One region of the Mesorhizobium sp. YL-MeA3-2017 genome, then DNA from elsewhere that is predicted to be linked to it. Evidence: riboswitches for the same ligand, from Rfam matches in the RefSeq annotation. Region 1 holds a riboswitch; each other region holds the start of a gene.
What was found. A riboswitch is a leader RNA that binds a small molecule or an ion and turns the genes downstream of it on or off. The one in region 1 is predicted to bind cobalamin.
Positions count from the first base shown of each region.

Region 2: it holds a riboswitch for cobalamin, as region 1 does, so the genes downstream of both, bluB (5,6-dimethylbenzimidazole synthase) here and QFZ88_RS16625 (TonB-dependent receptor domain-containing protein) in region 1, are expected to answer to the same signal.
Region 3: it holds a riboswitch for cobalamin, as region 1 does, so the genes downstream of both, QFZ88_RS04400 (DUF1636 family protein) here and QFZ88_RS16625 (TonB-dependent receptor domain-containing protein) in region 1, are expected to answer to the same signal.
Region 4: it holds a riboswitch for cobalamin, as region 1 does, so the genes downstream of both, QFZ88_RS22825 (ABC transporter ATP-binding protein) here and QFZ88_RS16625 (TonB-dependent receptor domain-containing protein) in region 1, are expected to answer to the same signal.

Region 1 is NZ_JAUSVH010000001.1:3,461,011-3,465,513, reverse strand. It holds gene QFZ88_RS16640 (sensor histidine kinase) at 1-931, opposite strand, end outside; gene QFZ88_RS16635 (response regulator) at 928-1,599, opposite strand; gene QFZ88_RS16630 (hypothetical protein) at 2,149-2,442, shown strand; cobalamin riboswitch at 2,511-2,716, shown strand; gene QFZ88_RS16625 (TonB-dependent receptor domain-containing protein) at 2,900-4,503, shown strand, end outside.
Region 2 is NZ_JAUSVH010000001.1:4,614,705-4,619,207, reverse strand. It holds gene QFZ88_RS21770 (pirin family protein) at 1-586, opposite strand, end outside; gene QFZ88_RS21765 (exodeoxyribonuclease VII small subunit) at 689-940, opposite strand; gene QFZ88_RS21760 (histone deacetylase family protein) at 944-1,870, opposite strand; cobalamin riboswitch at 1,991-2,174, shown strand; gene bluB (5,6-dimethylbenzimidazole synthase) at 2,220-2,948, shown strand; gene QFZ88_RS21750 (TetR/AcrR family transcriptional regulator) at 2,952-3,563, opposite strand; gene QFZ88_RS21745 (MFS transporter) at 3,708-4,503, shown strand, end outside.
Region 3 is NZ_JAUSVH010000001.1:940,914-945,416, forward strand. It holds gene QFZ88_RS04385 (SDR family oxidoreductase) at 1-517, opposite strand, end outside; gene QFZ88_RS04390 (NmrA family NAD(P)-binding protein) at 665-1,558, opposite strand; gene QFZ88_RS04395 (LysR family transcriptional regulator) at 1,668-2,582, shown strand; cobalamin riboswitch at 2,667-2,872, shown strand; gene QFZ88_RS04400 (DUF1636 family protein) at 2,906-3,331, shown strand; gene cobW (cobalamin biosynthesis protein CobW) at 3,334-4,371, shown strand; gene cobN (cobaltochelatase subunit CobN) at 4,375-4,503, shown strand, end outside.
Region 4 is NZ_JAUSVH010000001.1:4,857,421-4,861,923, forward strand. It holds gene zigA (zinc metallochaperone GTPase ZigA) at 1-610, shown strand, start outside; cobalamin riboswitch at 763-969, shown strand; gene QFZ88_RS22825 (ABC transporter ATP-binding protein) at 1,153-1,941, shown strand; gene QFZ88_RS22830 (ABC transporter substrate-binding protein) at 1,962-2,909, shown strand; gene QFZ88_RS22835 (FecCD family ABC transporter permease) at 2,912-3,922, shown strand; gene QFZ88_RS22840 (GNAT family N-acetyltransferase) at 4,075-4,503, shown strand, end outside.

The DNA.
Region 1 (4,503 bases):
CGAAGGCCAGCGACTGGCCGGAGAGGCGGGCAAGCTGCAGAAGCGTGGTCACGATCGAGGCCAGTCGCGTCGTGTCGCGGACCAGCACGCTCCGCAGTTCGGCATCGTTCACCTGTTCCAGCTTGAGGCGCATCTTGGTCAGCGGCGTGCGCAATTCGTGCGCCGCGTTCGCCAGGAAATTGCGCTGCGCCTCGAAGGCCGTGTCGATGCGCGTCAGCGCGGTGTTGAAGGCCGCAACCATGGGCTTCAGTTCGATCGGCGTATCGTCGTCCGAAATCCTGCGGCCATTGGGCAGGCCGTCGATCTGCTCGGCCGATTCCACGACACGTCGCACCGGCCTCGCGATCGAGCGCTTGACCACGACAACAGCGATCGAGGTGGTGGCGATCAAGACGAGACAGAGGAGTTGGACCAGGCCCTGCGAACGCACTGCTATAAGGGCTACAAGGATCGTCTCCCAGGTGGAGAGCCAGATGCCACCGACCGCAACGGTCTTGCGCCCGCCGCCTTGCGTGACGGTCCTGATGCCGAGCATGTCCCGATCGTCCTGCCGATAGCTGAACTCCGAATAGCCTATCTCCTGAGGGACCTGATCGAAGACGCGCCGGGCCGAGGACGGTTGGGTGCCGCGGGTTATGGTCTGGACCCCGTCTCCGATGACATACCAGAATGTGGGTTGCGCCTCGGCGAAGTCGACGATGTTCGTGGCAAGCCGCTTGCTGTCGAGCGCGAGATGTCCGCTCGCGTCATAGGTGATGGCCGCGGACAGAACCTTGGAGAGCTCGGTCGTGTTGATGCGCAGCCGCTCCTCGAGGCTGGTGCTGACGAGAACAGCGAGCGTCAGCACGGTGCTCAATATCATGACGATCGGCATGCCAACGACCAAAAGGGTGGCAACCGGAAAGGCGATGGATCGGCGCAACCGCGTCATTCCGACACCAGCATGTAGCCGATGCCGCGCACGCTTTTGATCACGGCGTCGCAATCGGCTTCACGCAGGCGCCGCCGCAGGCGGCTCACATGCGAGTCCAGGGCGTTGGATTCGATGTCTTCATTGATGTTGTAGACGGACGATTCCAGCGTCTCGCGCTGGACGACGCGCCCCGCGCGCCTCACCAGGGTTTCCAGTATGGCCAGTTCGCGGCGCGGAATCTCCAGCACTTTCTGTCCCACACTCGCCGATCTGTGGTTGAGATCGAACACCAGATTGCCGATCTGCGTGGTGCCCAGCGCGTCCAGGCTGTAGCGGCGCAGGACCGCGCGGGCGCGGGCGACGAGCTCGGTCGGCTCGAAGGGTTTGCCGACATATTCGTCCGCCCCTTTGTCCAGGGCCGATGCGATGTCGAAAGGGTCGTCCAGCGCGGTCAGGACCAAGGTGGCGGGCCGCGGCCGCAGCCGGCGCAGCACCGGAAGCAGCGAAAGGCCGTCGCCATCGGGAAGCCGGCGGTCGATGATCACCAGATCGAACGGATGGGCGATCAAGGCCGCCTCGGCTTCCGCGATTGTCGCAAAAGCGTCGGTCACCCCGATCGCGCTTTCCATGATGTGCTTCAACGAGGATGCGAGCTCGCGATCATCCTCAACGATCAATACGTGCATTGGTCACTGTTGCTTGAGAGGGGTGTGCTTTAGCCGGAGATCACGTCGCGGTCCATGCCGTCAGTATTCGTAGCGCTCGTCGTCGAACGGGCGGTCGCCCCGGCGATCCCTGTCCAGGTCAAATCGCTGCAGACATCTTGAGAAGCTTGGGGTTCCGTCGATAAACCCGTAGGACAGACAGCGTTCCCGATCGCGTGTGTTCTGACAGCCGGACAGAACAACAGCGATACACACCACAGATAACAAACGCATTGCAGGCCTCATCTCGAAATCATTGCGGCACCAGATGCCGTCGCCCTGCTTCGCGTCGTCACATTGCAACAATGTTACGGGTCGATGTTGTCGCTACGCCACCCGCCGCCTGCCGCACAGGCCAGTGCGAAAGTCCTGAAAACGACACGGTCCCGATTCACCAATCCGATACCCCGATCGGAGATTGCTGTTGGCCGCGACATCGCGGCAATTGTCTATTGTCGGTGTTCATGGTTACCTGCACGGGTTCTAATTGAGACGCGCCGCAGCCCGATGGCGCCGGGTGATGAGACGGTCATGTCCGAACAGGAAACGGAACATCGCGAGCGCGAGCACCGGCAACGCGTGCTCAAGGGCGCGACGATCATCACCAGTATCCACACGTCGGAAATCCCCTGCGTCATCCGCAACCAGCATGCCAACGGCGCCGAACTGAAGGTGGCTGCCGACGTCGTCGTGCCGGAACGATTCAGCCTCTACGTGCCGGTGGACGGCGTTGCCTATGAGGCCGTGCTGCGCTGGCGCCGCAACGACCGCGTCGGCGTGCAATTCGTCGGCCAGGGTCCGAAACCGCGCCTCCATTACGGCTGAGGTCGCGGCATCACTGCCATCGCGGCATTCGTTCGCCGGCCCGGTTGACGCGCCGGGCGGCCATGGCTAGCTTCCGAATCGGAATTGGTTCCGCCGCGAGGCGGATGAAAAGGGAACACGGTGAGGCCGAGCAATCGGACGAAGCCGCGACTGCCCCCGCAACTGTAACCGTTGAGCCTTCTTCCACGATGCCACTGGCGCTGACGCGACCGGGAAGGCGGAAGAGAGCGATGACACGGAAGTCAGGAGACCTGCCTGTTCCGGTCACCCATGCTTGATCACGGGGTGTGATCAGGCGCGGTCGTCCGTGGCGGTGACACGACAAAGTGTTGCCGCGTGCCGGAACGGCCGAGAGGTGAAATGCGACCCGTCGCAAATCCTCGCATCGCCACATCCGTCTGCGGTTCGTGATGAACCTTGCGGCGCCGTTGCGCCGTCGATCCTTTTGGGGGCGGAAGTGAAAAAGACTGTTTTCCTGGCCGGCGCAGTGGCGCTGGCTTCGACGAACCATGCCGGCGCGCAGGACGATAATGACCGCGGCGACGTCACGATGCTCGACCGCATCGTGGTCACCACACCGCTGAGACGCGAAACCACGCTGGAGCGCTCGACTTCCTCGGTGACTGTGATCGATGCCAGGAGCATCGAACGCTCGGCCGCGCCCGATCTGCCCTCGCTGCTGAAAGCCTATACAGGCGTTTCCATCATCACCTATGGCGGTCAGGGTGCCGGCGCCAATCTTTATCTGCGTGGCATGTCAGCCAGCCAGACGCTGGTGCTGGTCAATGGCGTCCGGGCGAGTTCTGTCACCACCGGCACCGCCTCGCTCGGCAACATCCCGCTCGATTCGATCGAACGCATCGAAATCGCCAAGGGCGCGCATTCGGCGCAATACGGCTCCGACGCCATGGGCGGTGTCGTCAACATCATCACCAAGCAGGGCGGCCCCTGCGCCGACGGCCGCGACAGCAGCGCCTCCATCACCACCGGCGTCAGCCATCCGTGGGGCGGAACCCTGTCCGGCAATTTGCGCGGCCGCAACGCGAGCGGCGTCGACTATTCGATCGGCGGCAGCGTCATCGGCACGCGCGGCTATGATTTCACCACGCCGACGGCCTGGGGCCACGAGCCGGACGATGACGGCTTCCTGCTCGGCTCGATAAACGCTTCGCTGTCGAAGCAGTTCGACTGGGGGCGCATCTATGGCGACGCGCTGATTTCGCGCAGCCGCGGCCAGTACGACGCCTCCTATCCCGACGCCAATGAAGTCGACACGACAAGTTTCGTCGGCAAACTGGGCGCCGAGATCAAACATGCCGAAGACTGGATCTCGACGATCGAACTGTCGAACTCCGTCGACCGCTCCCGCAATTTCCGCGACGGCGTGGCCGGCGACAGCCGTTTCAATTCCAGCCGCTACGGCATCTTCGCATCGACCCAGAAGGGTTTCGACACCGGCGCCATGTCGCATGTGCTGACCAGCGGCGTGGAGGCCTATCGCGAACAGGTGGATTCCACCGTCAAATTCGACGTGACCGCGCGTACGCTGGCGGCGGTGTTCAGCCAATACTCGCTATCATACGACGCGCTGACGATCGACAGCGGCATCCGCTATGACCACAACGGCCAATTTGGCGGCGCCACCACCTACAATGTCGGCGCGAGCTATGAAATCCTGCCCGACGTCACGTTGCGCTCATCCTATGCCACCGGCTTCAGGGCACCGAGCTTCAACGAGCTTTATTATCCGGGCTATTCCAACCCGGACCTCAAGCCGGAAAAATCCAAATCCTACGAAGTCGGGCTAAACTGGCGGGCGGGCGCCGACACCAGTCTCGACCTCGCCTTCTACCAGACCTGGCTGGCCGACGCGATCGCGTCCAATCCGCCGACTTATCGGCCCTTCAACGTGGCCAAGGCCCGCATCACCGGTTTCGAGGCGGCGCTCGACCACCGCTTCAACACTGAATGGGCCGGAAAGGTGACTGTCGATGTGCGCGAACCGCTCAACCAAGACAACGGCAAATACATCCCCTATCGCGACCGGTTCAAGGCGACGGC
Region 2 (4,503 bases), 1.2 Mb from region 1:
GGATGTCGGCGTAAAGCGTGTCGTGATAGGTGGTGACCGACGCGCGGCGGCCTTCCAGTTCGCCGATGATGAGGCGGCTGGACACACCTTCAGCCTCGAAAGCCGGCAGCGACGTGCCCGCCGTGTTTTCGAACACCGGCGCCATTTCCTCGTCTCTGTCGGGCAGCGCGATCCAGGTCTGCAGGCCCGACATCGACATCGGCGAGCCGCGCAGTTCCTCTGGCGTGCGTTCGGAATGAACGATGCCGCGCCCGGCCGTCATCAGGTTCACGTCGCCCGGCGAGATGACCATTTCGGTGCCAAGCGAATCGCGGTGCCTGATCTTGCCGTCGAACAGATAAGTCACCGTCGACAGGCCGATATGCGGATGAGGGAGCACGTCCAGCGCCTTGCCGGCGCGCAGGATGGCGGGCCCCATGCGATCGAAGAAGATGAAGGGACCGACCAGCCGGCGCTTGGCGATCGGCAATGCGCGGCGCACCTCGAAACCGCCAATGTCTTTGGCGTTGGCGATAACCATCAGTTCGATGGCGTCGCAGGAAAAGGCGTCGCCGGGTTCGGGATCGTTTCCGGGAAAGAAGCTCATGGGTGTTGCTCCATCCGGCGGCGGCGCCGCCTCATGGAAGGAAACTTATACCCCTGCCCGGTTCAGGCATACCGGCGATGCGACGACGGTTTGTTCACCGCATCAATCCCCGTCGAGCGGCTCCGTGCCGACCGGCTTGCCGTCGCGGGCGAGCCTGATCTTCTCCACCTTGTCCTCGGCCGCCTTGAGCAGGCGGTCGCAATGCGCCTTCAGCGCCTCGCCGCGCTCGTAGATGCGGATCGACTGGTCGAGCGGCACGTCGCCGCGCTCCAGATCGTCGACGATCTTCTCCAGCGCATCCAGCGCCTGTTCGAAGCTCATCGCCTTGACGTCTTCATTCGCTTCCGCGGCCATCCCTTATCCTTTCATCAGGCGGCCGACATGCGCTGCGACCGAAAATGCCAATCCGTGCAGGTCGTAGCCGCCTTCGAGCAGGCTGACCAGCCTGTTTGCGCTGTGGCGGCGGGCGCTGTCCATCAGCTGCCCGGTCGCCCAGTCGAAATCGTCCTCGGTCAGGTTGATCTCGGCCAGCGGGTCGCGATGATGCGCGTCGAAGCCGGCCGAGATGATGACGAGATCCGGCGCGAAGGCGTCGATCGCCGGCAAGACACGGGTGCGGAACGCCTCCCGGAAGACATCGCTGCCGGTGGCTGGCGCCAGCGGCGCGTTGACGATGTTGCCGGCACCGGTCTCGTTCTTGGCGCCGGTGCCAGGGAAAAGCGGCATCTGATGCGTCGAACAGTAGAGCACCGAGGGATCGTCCCAGAAAATGTCCTGGGTGCCGTTGCCGTGGTGCACGTCCCAGTCGACGATGGCGACACGCTCGACGCCATGCTTTTCCTGCGCGTGACGCGCGGCAATCGCGGCAGTGTTGAACAGGCAGAAGCCCATGGCGGTGGTCTTTTCGGCATGGTGGCCGGGCGGCCGCGCCGCCACGAAGACATTGTCGGCATCGCCGGCGAAGACATCGTCCACCGCCGCATTGGCAGCGCCGATCGCGGTCAGCGCAGCCTGCCAGGTCTTCGGGCTGGCAGTGGTGTCGGTGTCGATCTGGGCAAGGCCGGTCGCGGGGATCGCCTTGCGCACGCGTTCGACGAAATCCCTCGGATGGCAATAGAGGATGGTCGCCTCGTCGCCCAATGGCGCCTCGCGCCGGTCGAGCGCGGCGAAAGCCTCGTCGTCGAGCACACGCTCGATGGCGCGCAGCCGGTCCGGCCGCTCCGGGTGGCCGGGCGGCGTGATGTGCTCCAGAAAGATCGGATGCGAATAAAGGCGGGTCGTCATCGCCCTATCTTATCAGCAATGGTCGTGATGGCCACGCGACAAGCGGCATGGCGCTGGGGAAAATGCCCGGCGCGTCATTTGGCGTCGGCTTCCCGGCTGTTCTTACGCCGGCAATGCGCTAAGATGACATCGCTGCCAGGTGCCCGCTGCGAGGCGGGAGAATCGGGAACACGGTGAAAATCCGTGGCGTGCCCAGCGCTGTATGGGGGACCGCTCGGCAAAGGCCACTGTTTTTCGGAACGGGAAGGCGCCGCAAGCGGGACGAACCCAAGCCAGAAGACCGGCCGGGCAGGAATGGTCATCCGCATGGACGGGCGGATGGTATGGTTCCGATCGCAAGGGAAACGCGATGCACGCCGTCCGCACTCCAGCCTCCCCCGACAATTCGTTCGAGGATTTCGAACGCGACGCCGTCTACCGCGCCATCTTCACGCGCCGCGACGTGCGCAGCCATTTCCGCCCAGACCCCATCGACGACGCCGTGCTGGCGCGGCTTCTGACGGCCGCGCATCACGCACCCTCGGTCGGCTTCATGCAGCCCTGGAACTTCGTCGTTGTCCGCGACATGGGCCGGCGCGAGGCGGTGCGCGACCTGTTCCTCGCGGCGCGCAACGAGGAACTGCCACACATCGCCGGGGAGCGGCAGGCGCTCTACCGCAAGCTCAAGCTGGAAGGCATCTGCGAAAGCGCGCTGAACCTCTGCATCACCTGCGACCGGCGCCGCAGCGAGGGCTCGCCGCTCGGCCGCTGGCACAATCCGCAGATGGATCTCTTCAGCACGGTCTGCGCCGTGCAGAATTTCTGGCTGGCGGCGCGGGCGGAAGGCATCGGCGTGGGCTGGGTCAGCATTCTCGATGCCGACGCGCTCAAGCGCCTGCTCGACATTCCCGAGCCGGTCGTGCCCATCGCCTATCTCTGCGTCGGCCATGTCCGCGAGTTCGCCGCGCGGCCGGACCTGGAGCACAGCGGCTGGGCCTCGCGGCTGCCGCTGGCCGACCTCATCATGAGCGAGACCTATGCCGGCGCCGGCGAGGAGGCGCTGAAGGCCGCCTGCGTTGCACCCGGCGCGGACCGGTAACCGTCAGGCAGCCTGATTGTCGCGCACGCGCAGCCCTTCCAGAAGCGCGCGAAAGGATTTGACCGCCTTCTTCGACGTCTCATGCGGATCGTCGGCGTTGGCGATCCACTGTGCGGCGTAAAGCGAGGCGCCGCTGACGATGCGCGCCATCGCCTCCGGGTCGATGTCGCCGACCACGCCCTCCTCCTTCAGCGCGGTGAGGTTGCCGGTTATCGAGGTGATACAGGCATTGGCATTGGGCCATTGCGACGGGTCGCCGAGGATTGCCGGACCGTCGCGCAGCACGATGCGCTGGATTTCCGGCTCCAGCGCCATTTCGATATAGCCGACATTCTCATCGACGAAGCGCTGCCAGCGGTCCGTCGCCCGGGCCGAGATGACGCACAGCCGCTCGTTCATCTCCGCGTCGAGCTCGGCGATGACGGCCTCCAGCAATCCCTTCTTGTCGCCGAAGTGATGATAGAGCGCGCCGCGGGTCAGCCCCGCCTCGGCGGTGAAGTCGTCCATCGAGGCGTTGGCGTAACCGACGGTGGCGAAGGCGCGCCGCGCCGCCGCGATCAGCTTGGCGCGCGTCTCGGCGATCATTTCGCTGCGAGGTTTGTGCGCGGTCCTCATCTGGTCGTTCCTTTTCACATACGTCGCGTATATTTTTTCACATACGCACCGCATATTAATTGACATACGCAACGTATGCAATTATCTCATTCGCATACGCCACGTATGTATGTGGCACCCCTTCGAAAATCCAGGAGTGCTCCGATGCACAATCCTTACAGCGAAATCTTCCGAACCCCGGGAACCAAGGGTTTTGCGGCCGCGGCCTTCATCGCCCGCCTGCCCATCGCCATGGCGCCCATCGGCATCGTCGCCATGCTGTCGCAGACGCGCGGCGAATATTGGCTGGCCGGCGGCGTTTCCGCCACCTTCGCCTTCACCAACGCCTTCCTGGCGCCGCAGATATCGCGGCTGGTCGACCGCATGGGCCAGACCGCCGTCGCGGTGCCGACGACGATCGTCTCGATCATCGCCTTCGCAGCACTTCTCGTCGCCACCAACCAGGACTGGCCGGCCTGGACGCTGTTCGTCTCGGCCTTCCTGGCCGCCGCCATGCCCAGCGTGCCGGCCATGGTGCGGGCGCGCTGGACCGAAATCTTCCGCGACCGGCCTGAGCTCAACACCGCCTTCGCCTTCGAATCGGCGGCGGATGAGCTCGTCTACATTGCCGGCGCCTCGCTGTCGGTCGGCCTCTCCGTCGCCCTGTTCCCGGAAGCCGGCATGCTGGCCAGCACATTGTTCCTCGCCTTCGGCATGACGGCCTTCATCCTGCAGCGCGCCAGCGAGCCGAAGGTTAGGCCGCTCGAACATGGCAGCGGCGGCTCGGCCATCGCGCTCTGGCCGGTGCGCATCGTCACCTTCGCCCTCATCTTCGTCGGCGCGATCTTCGCCACCGCCGAGGTGAGTTCGGTGGCCATCACCAAGGAACTCGGCCAACCGGGTGCTGCCAGCCTCGTCATCGGCGTCTATGCGCTGGGCTCCTTCGCCGTCGGCCTGATCG
Region 3 (4,503 bases), 2.5 Mb from region 1:
TCATGCGGATGTTGTCGCCGGAATAGGCCTCGACGAAGATCTTGGTAAAGGAAGCAAGTCCGGCCCTGAAGACCGCCGACGTCGGAAACATCGGGCTCGGCTCGAATGTCCAGGCAGTCGAGATGTTGATGATGGTGCCGGCCTTTTGCCTCTGCATCACCGGCGCAACCAGCCGCGTCGGGCGGATGACGTTCATCAGATAGGTGTCGAGGCCCTTGTGCCAGTCATCGTCGCTGATCTCGAGGATCTGCGCGCGCGGGCCATGGCCGGCGCTGTTGACCAGCACGTCGATACGGCCCCAGGTCGAAACGGCGAGGTCGACCAGCCGCTTGAGATCGTCATTGGACTGGTTCGAGCCGGTGACGCCGACGCCGCCCAGTTCCTTGGCCAATGCCTCGCCCTTGCCGGAGGAGGACAGGATCGCGACCTTGTAGCCGTCCGCTGCCAGCTTGCGCGCCGCCGCCGCGCCCATGCCGCTGCCGCCGGCAGTCACCACCGCCACCTTCTGAACCGCCATTACCTTCTCCTCTCCGATGCGGCCGAGCCGGACGGCTCCGCCATGTTGCTATCCTCAGATAGCATCAGACGATAGCAGACGAACCCCGGCAAGAGGCAACTTCGGCAGGGCCAGAGGACGAACGTGGTGATGGAATAAACAGCCCGTTCAAGCCCGCATCGGCTCGCCAGGCTCGGCGGCAGCAAGCTCTTCGAAATACTGGCGCAACGTGCGTGGTTCGCGTCCGAGGATGGTACGCAGCGTCAGGCTGTTTCCCGCAGAACCAAAGGCCGAATAGGATTCGAACACGCGCGCGAGTTGCTGCAGCGCTTCCCCCTCAAAGGGCGGCCTGGCGACAGCTGCCCACTCCTCGAAACTGCGTTCCACCGCCTCGATCGAGCGTCCGAGCACGGCGCTCATCATCGCGGCGATCTCGACGCGGTTGTACATACCGTCTGCGGCGAGCTCGAAGGAGCCATAGGCAAGCCGGTCATCCGTCAGAGCCTCGGCAGCCACTTCGGCGACATCGCGATAGTCGACCCGCGCCAGCCGCGCAGTGTTCGAAAAGGGTTCGACGAACATACTGTCCCGGACAATGGCTCGCCACGCCGGCGCGATGTTCTGGAACAGTGTTGCGGGGTAAAGAATGGTGTAGTCGAGATTGGAGCGCAGCAGCGCCTCTTCGACGGGCAATTTGCTGGCGTGGTTGGCCAGTCCGTTGGCCGGATGAATGACCGAAGAAAACACGAACTTGCCCACCCCTGCCCGTTTCGCCGCATGCACCATGGCGATGCCGAGTGCCGGTTCGTCCGCTACGAAAGGTGGACCGACATAGTAGACGCCATGGACACCCCTGAGCGCAGCGTCGAGGCTTTCGGCATCGCGCAGGTCACCGTCCACGATTTCGGAAGCGCCATTGTTCCGCGCCGAATGTGCGGCAGCCTCGTTGCGCACCAACGCCCGCACGATGACGCCACGCCGGGCAAGCTCGGCAGCGACATAGCCGCCGCTGCGGCCGGAAGCGCCAACCACGAGCACGGTTTTCCTGTTCACATCGGACATCCCGTTTTCCTTCCATATTGGATCCGCATGTCCTGAAACATCGGTCTCTCGCCCTTCGGTTGGTAGAGGGCCAATTCGTGATACCGTCTCTCGAAAATCGGAGAACGGTATGGATCGGTTTGGTGATGTCGAAGCGTTCCTGGCAATCGTGGAACGCGGAAATCTTTCAGCCGCTGCCCGGCATCTCGGCCGCTCGTTGCAGGCGGTCAGCCGTTCGCTGGCAGCTCTTGAAAAAAGCGTTGGCGTTGAGCTCGTGCGCCGCACCACGCACAAGGCGCAGCCCACGGAAGCCGGATATGATTTCTACCGCCGCGTGAAACCGGCACTTTCGGAGATTGCCGAGGCCAGGGCCGAGGCAGGCAATCGCAGCGCCGAACCTTCCGGGCTGCTCAAGATCGGCGGGCCGGAATTGTTCGGGCCAAGCTATCTCATCCCCATCGTCGCGCGCTTCATGGAAATGCACCCCAAGGTGGAGGTCGAACTCAGCCTCTCGAACCGCTTCGTCGATCTTGCCCAGGAAGGGCTCGACCTTGCCATCCGCATTGGCGAGCTGCCGGATTCGGACTTGAAGGCGCTCCGGCTCGGTGTCATGCGCCGTGTGGTCTTCGGCGCTCCGTCCTATTTCGACAAATATGGCAGGCCACGGCATCCGCGTGAATTGGCGGAACATCAATGCGTTTTCCGCAACACCGACCGTGACGCTGGTGCATGGCAATTTCAGGATGGCGGCAGACCGATGACCGTCAAGGTGAGCGGACGGCTGCATCTCGACAACGCCGCGGCGAGCCATTCCGCCGTCGCTGTCGGTCTTGGCATCGGCCGCGTACCGCTTTGGCAAGTGCAGGATCTCGTCGACAGCGGCGCAATCGAGGTGATCCTCGAAGCGTTTGAACAACCGGCGGTCCCGGTTCATGTCATCTGGCCGGCCGCTCGCCTGCCGCTCGCCAAAACGCGGCTTTTCATCGACTTCCTGGCCGCCAATCTACACATCGAACGGCGCAATCGCGAATGCGTCGTGGTTTGATCGCCAGATCGGCGCCGGACTGGCATGGCCACGCATGCGACGTCATCCGCCGTAACCATGCGTTGACAGCACGGCCCGCCCAAGCCTAAATCCGGCAAAGACGGTCTCCTCTCTTCACCGGGAGGAGCGAAGAGGGAATGCGGTGCGAGGTTCAAAAACCTCAACTCCGCGGCTGTCCCCGCAACTGTGAGCGACGAGCCAAGGCCGATAGCCACTGGGATTTCCCGGGAAGGCGGCACCGAGGCGACGACCCGCGAGCCAGGAGACCTGCCGTCCGACCAAAACCCCAACGCCTGGCGGGTGTCCCGGGCAAGGAGTCCGATTTGGATCGCAACGGCAGTTTTTCGGCTGAGACGGCGGGTGTTGCGGCAGACGCCGACACCGCGCCCGTCACCATCATCGTCTGTTCCTCGTGCCGCGACGAGACCGGCTCGGACGCGCGTCCACGTGCCGGCGCGCTGCTGGCCGAGGCTACTCGCACCGCCGCCGAGGATAACCGGAACATCGAAGTCCGCACCGTCGAATGTCTCGGCAACTGCAAGCGCCGGCTCTCCGCCGCCTTGTTGCGCGACGGCTGCTGGAGCTATGTCTTCGGCGACCTGACCGCCGAAAGCGGCCCCGACCTCGTCGCCGGCGCAGAACTTTTCGTCACCTCCGAGGACGGCCTCATCCCATGGCGCGGCCGCCCTGATTCGCTGAAGCGCGGCCTGATCGCGCGCATCCCTCCCCTTACCATGCTGAAGGACTAGACATGACCGCTTCCGTTTCCCGCGTGCCCTGCACCGTCGTCACCGGCTTCCTCGGCGCCGGCAAGACGACGCTGATCCGCCATATCCTCGAAAACGCCAAGGGCAAGCGGCTGGCGCTGATCGTCAACGAGTTCGGCGACGTCGGCGTTGACGGCGAAATCCTCAAGGGCTGCGGCATCGACACCTGCCCGGAGGAAAACATCGTCGAGCTCGCCAATGGCTGCATCTGCTGCACCGTAGCCGACGATTTCGTGCCGGCGCTCGACCAGATCCTGTCGCGCACGCCGAAGGTCGACCATATCCTGATCGAGACCTCGGGTCTCGCTCTGCCGAAGCCGCTCGTGCAGGCCTTCCAGTGGCCGACCGTGAAGAACCGCGTCACCGTCGACGGCGTTATCGCCGTGGTCGACGGCCCGGCACTGGCCGAAGGCCGTGTCGCCGCCGACATGGACGCGCTCGCCGCCCAGCGCGTGGCGGACGATTCGCTCGACCATGACGATCCGGTCGAAGAGGTGTTCGAGGATCAGGTCGCCTGCGCGGACCTGATCATCCTTTCCAAGAGCGACCTGATGGACGCCGCTGGCACGGCAAAAGCCAATGCCGTGCTGGACGAGCACGTCGCACGCGCCGTCAAGGTGGTGCCGACCGCCCAGGGCAAGGTCGATCCTTCCGTGCTGCTCGGTCTCGGCCTGGCGGTCGAGGACGACATCGAGAACCGCAAGAGCCATCACGACGGCATGGGCGACCACGAGCATGACGACTTCGATAGCTTCGTCGTCGAGATACCCTCGATCGCCAATCCGGACGAACTGGCCCGCCGCGTCGCCGACGCCGCAGAGAAGGAAAACGTGCTGCGTGTGAAGGGCTTCGTCGAAGTCGACGCCAAGCCGATGCGGCTCCTGCTGCAGGCGGTCGGCCCGCGCGTGAACCACTATTACGACCGCGCATGGACCGCTAGCGACGACCGCCGCTCGCGGCTGGTGGTGATCGGTCTGAAGGGCCTCGACCGCCCGGCCATCGAACGTATTCTGGTGGGGTAAGACTTGCACATCCTGACCACCACCTCCGCCTCGCTCGACGACATCGCCGAGCCAGTCGACCTGCGCCAGCAGCCGGCGGAGATGGTGGCGCTGTCGTTCACCGACAGCGATCTGGCCGGACTGGCATCGGCC
Region 4 (4,503 bases), 1.4 Mb from region 1:
GATCGTCCGTGCGCTCAACCCCGAGGCCGAACTGATCGAGGCGGATTTCGGCCGCGTCCCGCTCGGCAAGGTGCTCGACACCGGCCGCTTCGATTTCGAACGCGCCGAACAGCACCCGCTCTGGTTCAAGGAGCTGAACGGCTTCAAGGACCACATGCCCGAGACCGAGGAATACGGCATCCGCTCCTTTGTCTATCGCGAGCGCCGCCCCTTCGATCCAATGAAGCTGAAGGCATTCGTCAGCCGGCCGTGGCCGGGCGTGGTGCGCGCCAAGGGTTTTTTCTGGCTGGCGACGCGGCCAAGCCATGTCGGCGAACTGAGCCAGGCCGGCGCGCTGGTCAAAACCGGCAGGCGCGGCCTGTGGTGGGCCGCAGTTCCCCGCAACCGCTGGCCCGACAGCAATGAATGGCGGGACGCCATGCTGCCCTATCTCGATCCAATGTGGGGCGACCGCCGCCAGGAACTGGTCTTCATCGGCTGCAATCCCATGAACGAGGTCCATATCCGGGCCGAGCTCGATGCCTGCCTCGTCGATTGTCCGGTCTTCGCGCCGGAGCTGTGGCGCGACATGTCCGATCCGTTCCCGAACTGGGAAGGGCAGGCGGCATGATCATCGCTTCGCTGCGCAAACTGTTCACCGCCCGGAGCCATATCGACTGCGACTGCCACCGCCCGCGCGTTCGTTATACGCCGCCCGGCGATCGGCCCGCCGCCGGCTCCGCGGGCGAGCATGAATGGCCATTGCCACGCGGCGGCCGCCCCAATAGGGTGCCCGACGATGGTTCCCCGAATCGAAAGGTCCGGGGTGAAAAGGGAACATGGTGAGGCTCTTCGGGCCGAGGCCATGGCTGCCCCCGCAACTGTAAGCGGTAGCAAAGTCCGAAATACGCCACTGGCCGACAGGCCGGGAAGGCAGGACCGAGCCGAGACCCGCGAGCCAGGAGACCTGCCATCGCAACGAGTTGACCGGACGGGGTGTGCCGGGAGGAAGCTTAGAGGGCGGCGTCTGCCGTCATCCCGGCCATCCTTCCGCGCCTGATCGAAAGAGAGATCGGTGGAAGGTATTGCTGCTCTTCGACGCAAACGCGTATGCCGCGCGGCGGCCGCGTCGGTCTCGCCACGCACCTCACGCGTCGCATCGGACGTTCTGCCATGAACGGGCCGGTTCTTCAGGCCCGCGGCCTTTGTTACCGGCCTGAAACCGGCGTCAGCCTCGTCGAGGAAGTCGGCATCGACCTGGCAGCCGGTGAAAGGCTCGCCATCATCGGCCCCAACGGCGCCGGCAAGACGACGCTTTTGCGCATGCTGTGCGGCATGCTGCGCCCGAGCCGGGGCACGGTCAGCCTCGAGGGCCAACGGCTCGACCGGCTGTCGATGGCCGAGCGGGCGCGCAGGATCGCCGTCGTCGGCCAGTCCGACCAGCCGGACCCACGCCTGTCCGTCCTCGACTATGTCGGGCTCGGTCGCATCCCGCATGCCAGCCTGCATGGCCAGGCGGACGAGCGCGACATCGTTGTCGATGCGCTTGGTCAGACCGGCCTGCTGCCGCTGCAAGCGCGCGCCATGGGCTCACTCTCCGGCGGCGAGCGCCAGCGCGCCCAGCTTGCCCGCGCCATCGCGCAGCGGCCGACCGTGCTGTTCCTCGACGAGCCGACCAATCACCTCGACCCCCGCGCGCGCGGCGAATTGCTCGAATTCGTTGCCAGGCTGGGCATCGCCGTCGTCACCGTCTTGCACGACCTGCCGCTGGTCGCGCCCTTTGCCACCCATGTCGCCGTCATGGACAAGGCGCGGTTGCGCGCGCTCGGCTCGCCGGTCGAGACGCTGACGCCCGCTCTGGTGCGCGAGGTCTTTTCGATCGACGTGTTGCGGTTCCCCCATCCGGAAGAACGGGACCGCGAACTGACGGTCTTCGACGTTCCGATCCGCCTTTCCCGCTGAACAATCCCAACGGAGTTCCCATGAAACGTCTTGCGCTTGGTCTTGCCCTCTCGCTGTTTGCATCGGCGGCTTTTGCCTTCCCGGTCACCGTCGACAATTGCGGCGTTCCGCTGACTTTCGACGCGCCGCCCAAGCGCGCGGTCATCAACGATCTCAACATGTCTGAAATGGCCTTCGCGCTGGGGCTGCAGCCCGAGATCGTCGGCCTGACCGGCATCACCGGCTGGTACAAGGTCGATGCCGCGTTCAAGGCCGCCCAGGGCGCGATCCCGGAACTCGCGCCGAAGTATCCGACGCTGGAAAACCTGCTCGCGGTCGAGCCCGATTTCTTCTTCGCCGGCTGGTATTACGGCATGAAGCCCGGCGGCGAGGTGACGCCTGATACGCTGGCCCCGCACGGCATCAAGACGCTGCTTCTCACCGAAAGCTGTATCCACGTCGACAAGAACCGCCCGGCGGCGTCGATGGACCTGTTGTTTGGCGACGTCGAGAAACTCGGCAAGATTTTCGGCAAGGAAGAGAAGGCGAACGCCCTGGTCGCCGGCTGGAAGGAAAGGCTTGGCACTATCACCGCCAAGGTCGGCAACCGCAGCGGCACGCGCGTCTTCCTCTACGATTCCGGCGAGGACAAGCCTTTCACCGCCGGCAAATTCGCCATTCCGACCGCGATGATCGAGGCCGCCGGCGGCACCAACATCATGGCTGACATGCAGACCAGCTGGGGCAACACCGACTGGGAGACGGTCGCCGCCAGGAACCCGGAATTCCTGGTCCTGCTCGACTACCAGGATGCGGCCGGCTACCGGAAGCTGATTGATTTTCTTAAAAGCCACCCGGCCATGAAGGAAACGGACGCGGTCAAGAACAACCGCTTCGTCGCCCTTCGTTATGCGGAGCTGACGCCCGGGCCGGCCAACATCGAAGCCATCGACAAGATCGCCAAGGCCATGCACCCGGAGGCTTTCTGAACGTGACGAGGTCCTACGGCGCGGCGATCGGTATTGGCGCGGCACTGATTGTCCTGCTGGCGCTGCTGTCGATCGCCTATGGCTCGACGGTCATTCCGTTGGGAGACGTGATCGCGGCACTTGCGCGCGCCGTCGGCCTCGACGCGGCCGCCGTTTCGGTGCCGGTCGAGAAGATCGTCGTCGACTTGAGATTGCCGAGGGCGATCCTCGCCATCTGCGTCGGCGCTGGCCTCGGCGTCGTCGGCGCGCTGTTGCAGACGGTGACGCGCAACGATCTGGCCGACCCGTTCCTGTTCGGCCTGTCGTCAGGCGCGGCCGCCGGCGCGGTTTCGGTCATCACCGTCTTCGGCGACCGGCTCGGCATCTGGACCTTGCCGCTTGCCGCCTTCGCCGGCGGCATCCTCACCGCGATCGTCGTGCTCTTGCTTGTCGCCCGCATTCGCGGCCAGGGGCCGGAACGGCTGATCCTCGCCGGCCTCGCCGTCTCGTTCCTGTTCACGGCGCTGACCAATTACCTGGTCTTCGCCGGCGACCAGCGCGCCGCCCATTCCGTGCTGTTTTGGACCATGGGCGGGCTCGGTCTCGCCCGCTGGAGCAATATCGGCCTGGCGCTTCTCGGCGCCACCGTCATCCTGGCCTTCGCGCTGCGCTACCATCGCTGGCTCGACGCGTTCCTGGCCGGCGAGAACACCGCCGAAAGCCTCGGCGTTCCGGTCGCCCGCTTCAGGACCTTCACCTTCCTGGCGGCCGCCTTCTCCACCGCCATCCTCGTCTCGGTCGCCGGCGTCATCGGCTTTGTCGGCCTGATGATCCCGCATCTGGCGCGCCGTTTCGCCGGACAGCTCCATCTGCGGCTGGTCATTGCCTGCGCGGTTTTCGGCGCCGTCCTGCTCCTGGCCAGCGATCTCCTGGCCCGCACCTTGCTGCCGCCGCAGGAACTGCCGATCGGCATCATCACCTCCTCGGTCGGCGCGCTCTTCGTGGTCGCGACCTTGCTGCGCAATCGGCTTTGAGGGGGAGGACCTGTCCGCCTATTCGCGATCTTCGCAGGCATCGGCCCGATCGATGCCAACAGCACCGCCGCGCCGTTGAAGCGGCCGGCGAAGGCCGCTACACCAAGTCCCGGATCGGCTTTGCCGGTAAGGCAGGGACTGGAAGGCACCGCATGAAGATCGAAGTCACCGAGACCCCCGACCCCGTGGTGCTCGCCGTCGTTGGCGACAGCCTCGCGGCGTTCAACGTTCAGGATGTCGGCCCGGCGGAGCGGCGCGCGCTGGCGGTGCTGGTTCGCGATGACAAGAGCAGGCTGGCCGCCGGCATCTCCGGCTACACCGCCTGGGGTTGGCTCTACGTGCAGTGGCTCTGGGTGGACGAGAGCCTGCGCGGCCAGAACATGGCGGCAAGGATGCTGCAGGCGGCCGAGGACGAGGCCACCGCGCGCGGCTGCCACGGTGCCTATATCGATACCTTCAATCCGACCGCGCTGAAGGTCTATCAGCGCCAGGGTTATCAGCCCTTCGGAACCCTGCCGGATTTCCCGAAAGGCCGCACGCGGACCTTTTTGGCGAAGAGTTTGCGGGTCGGCGAAGAAGGC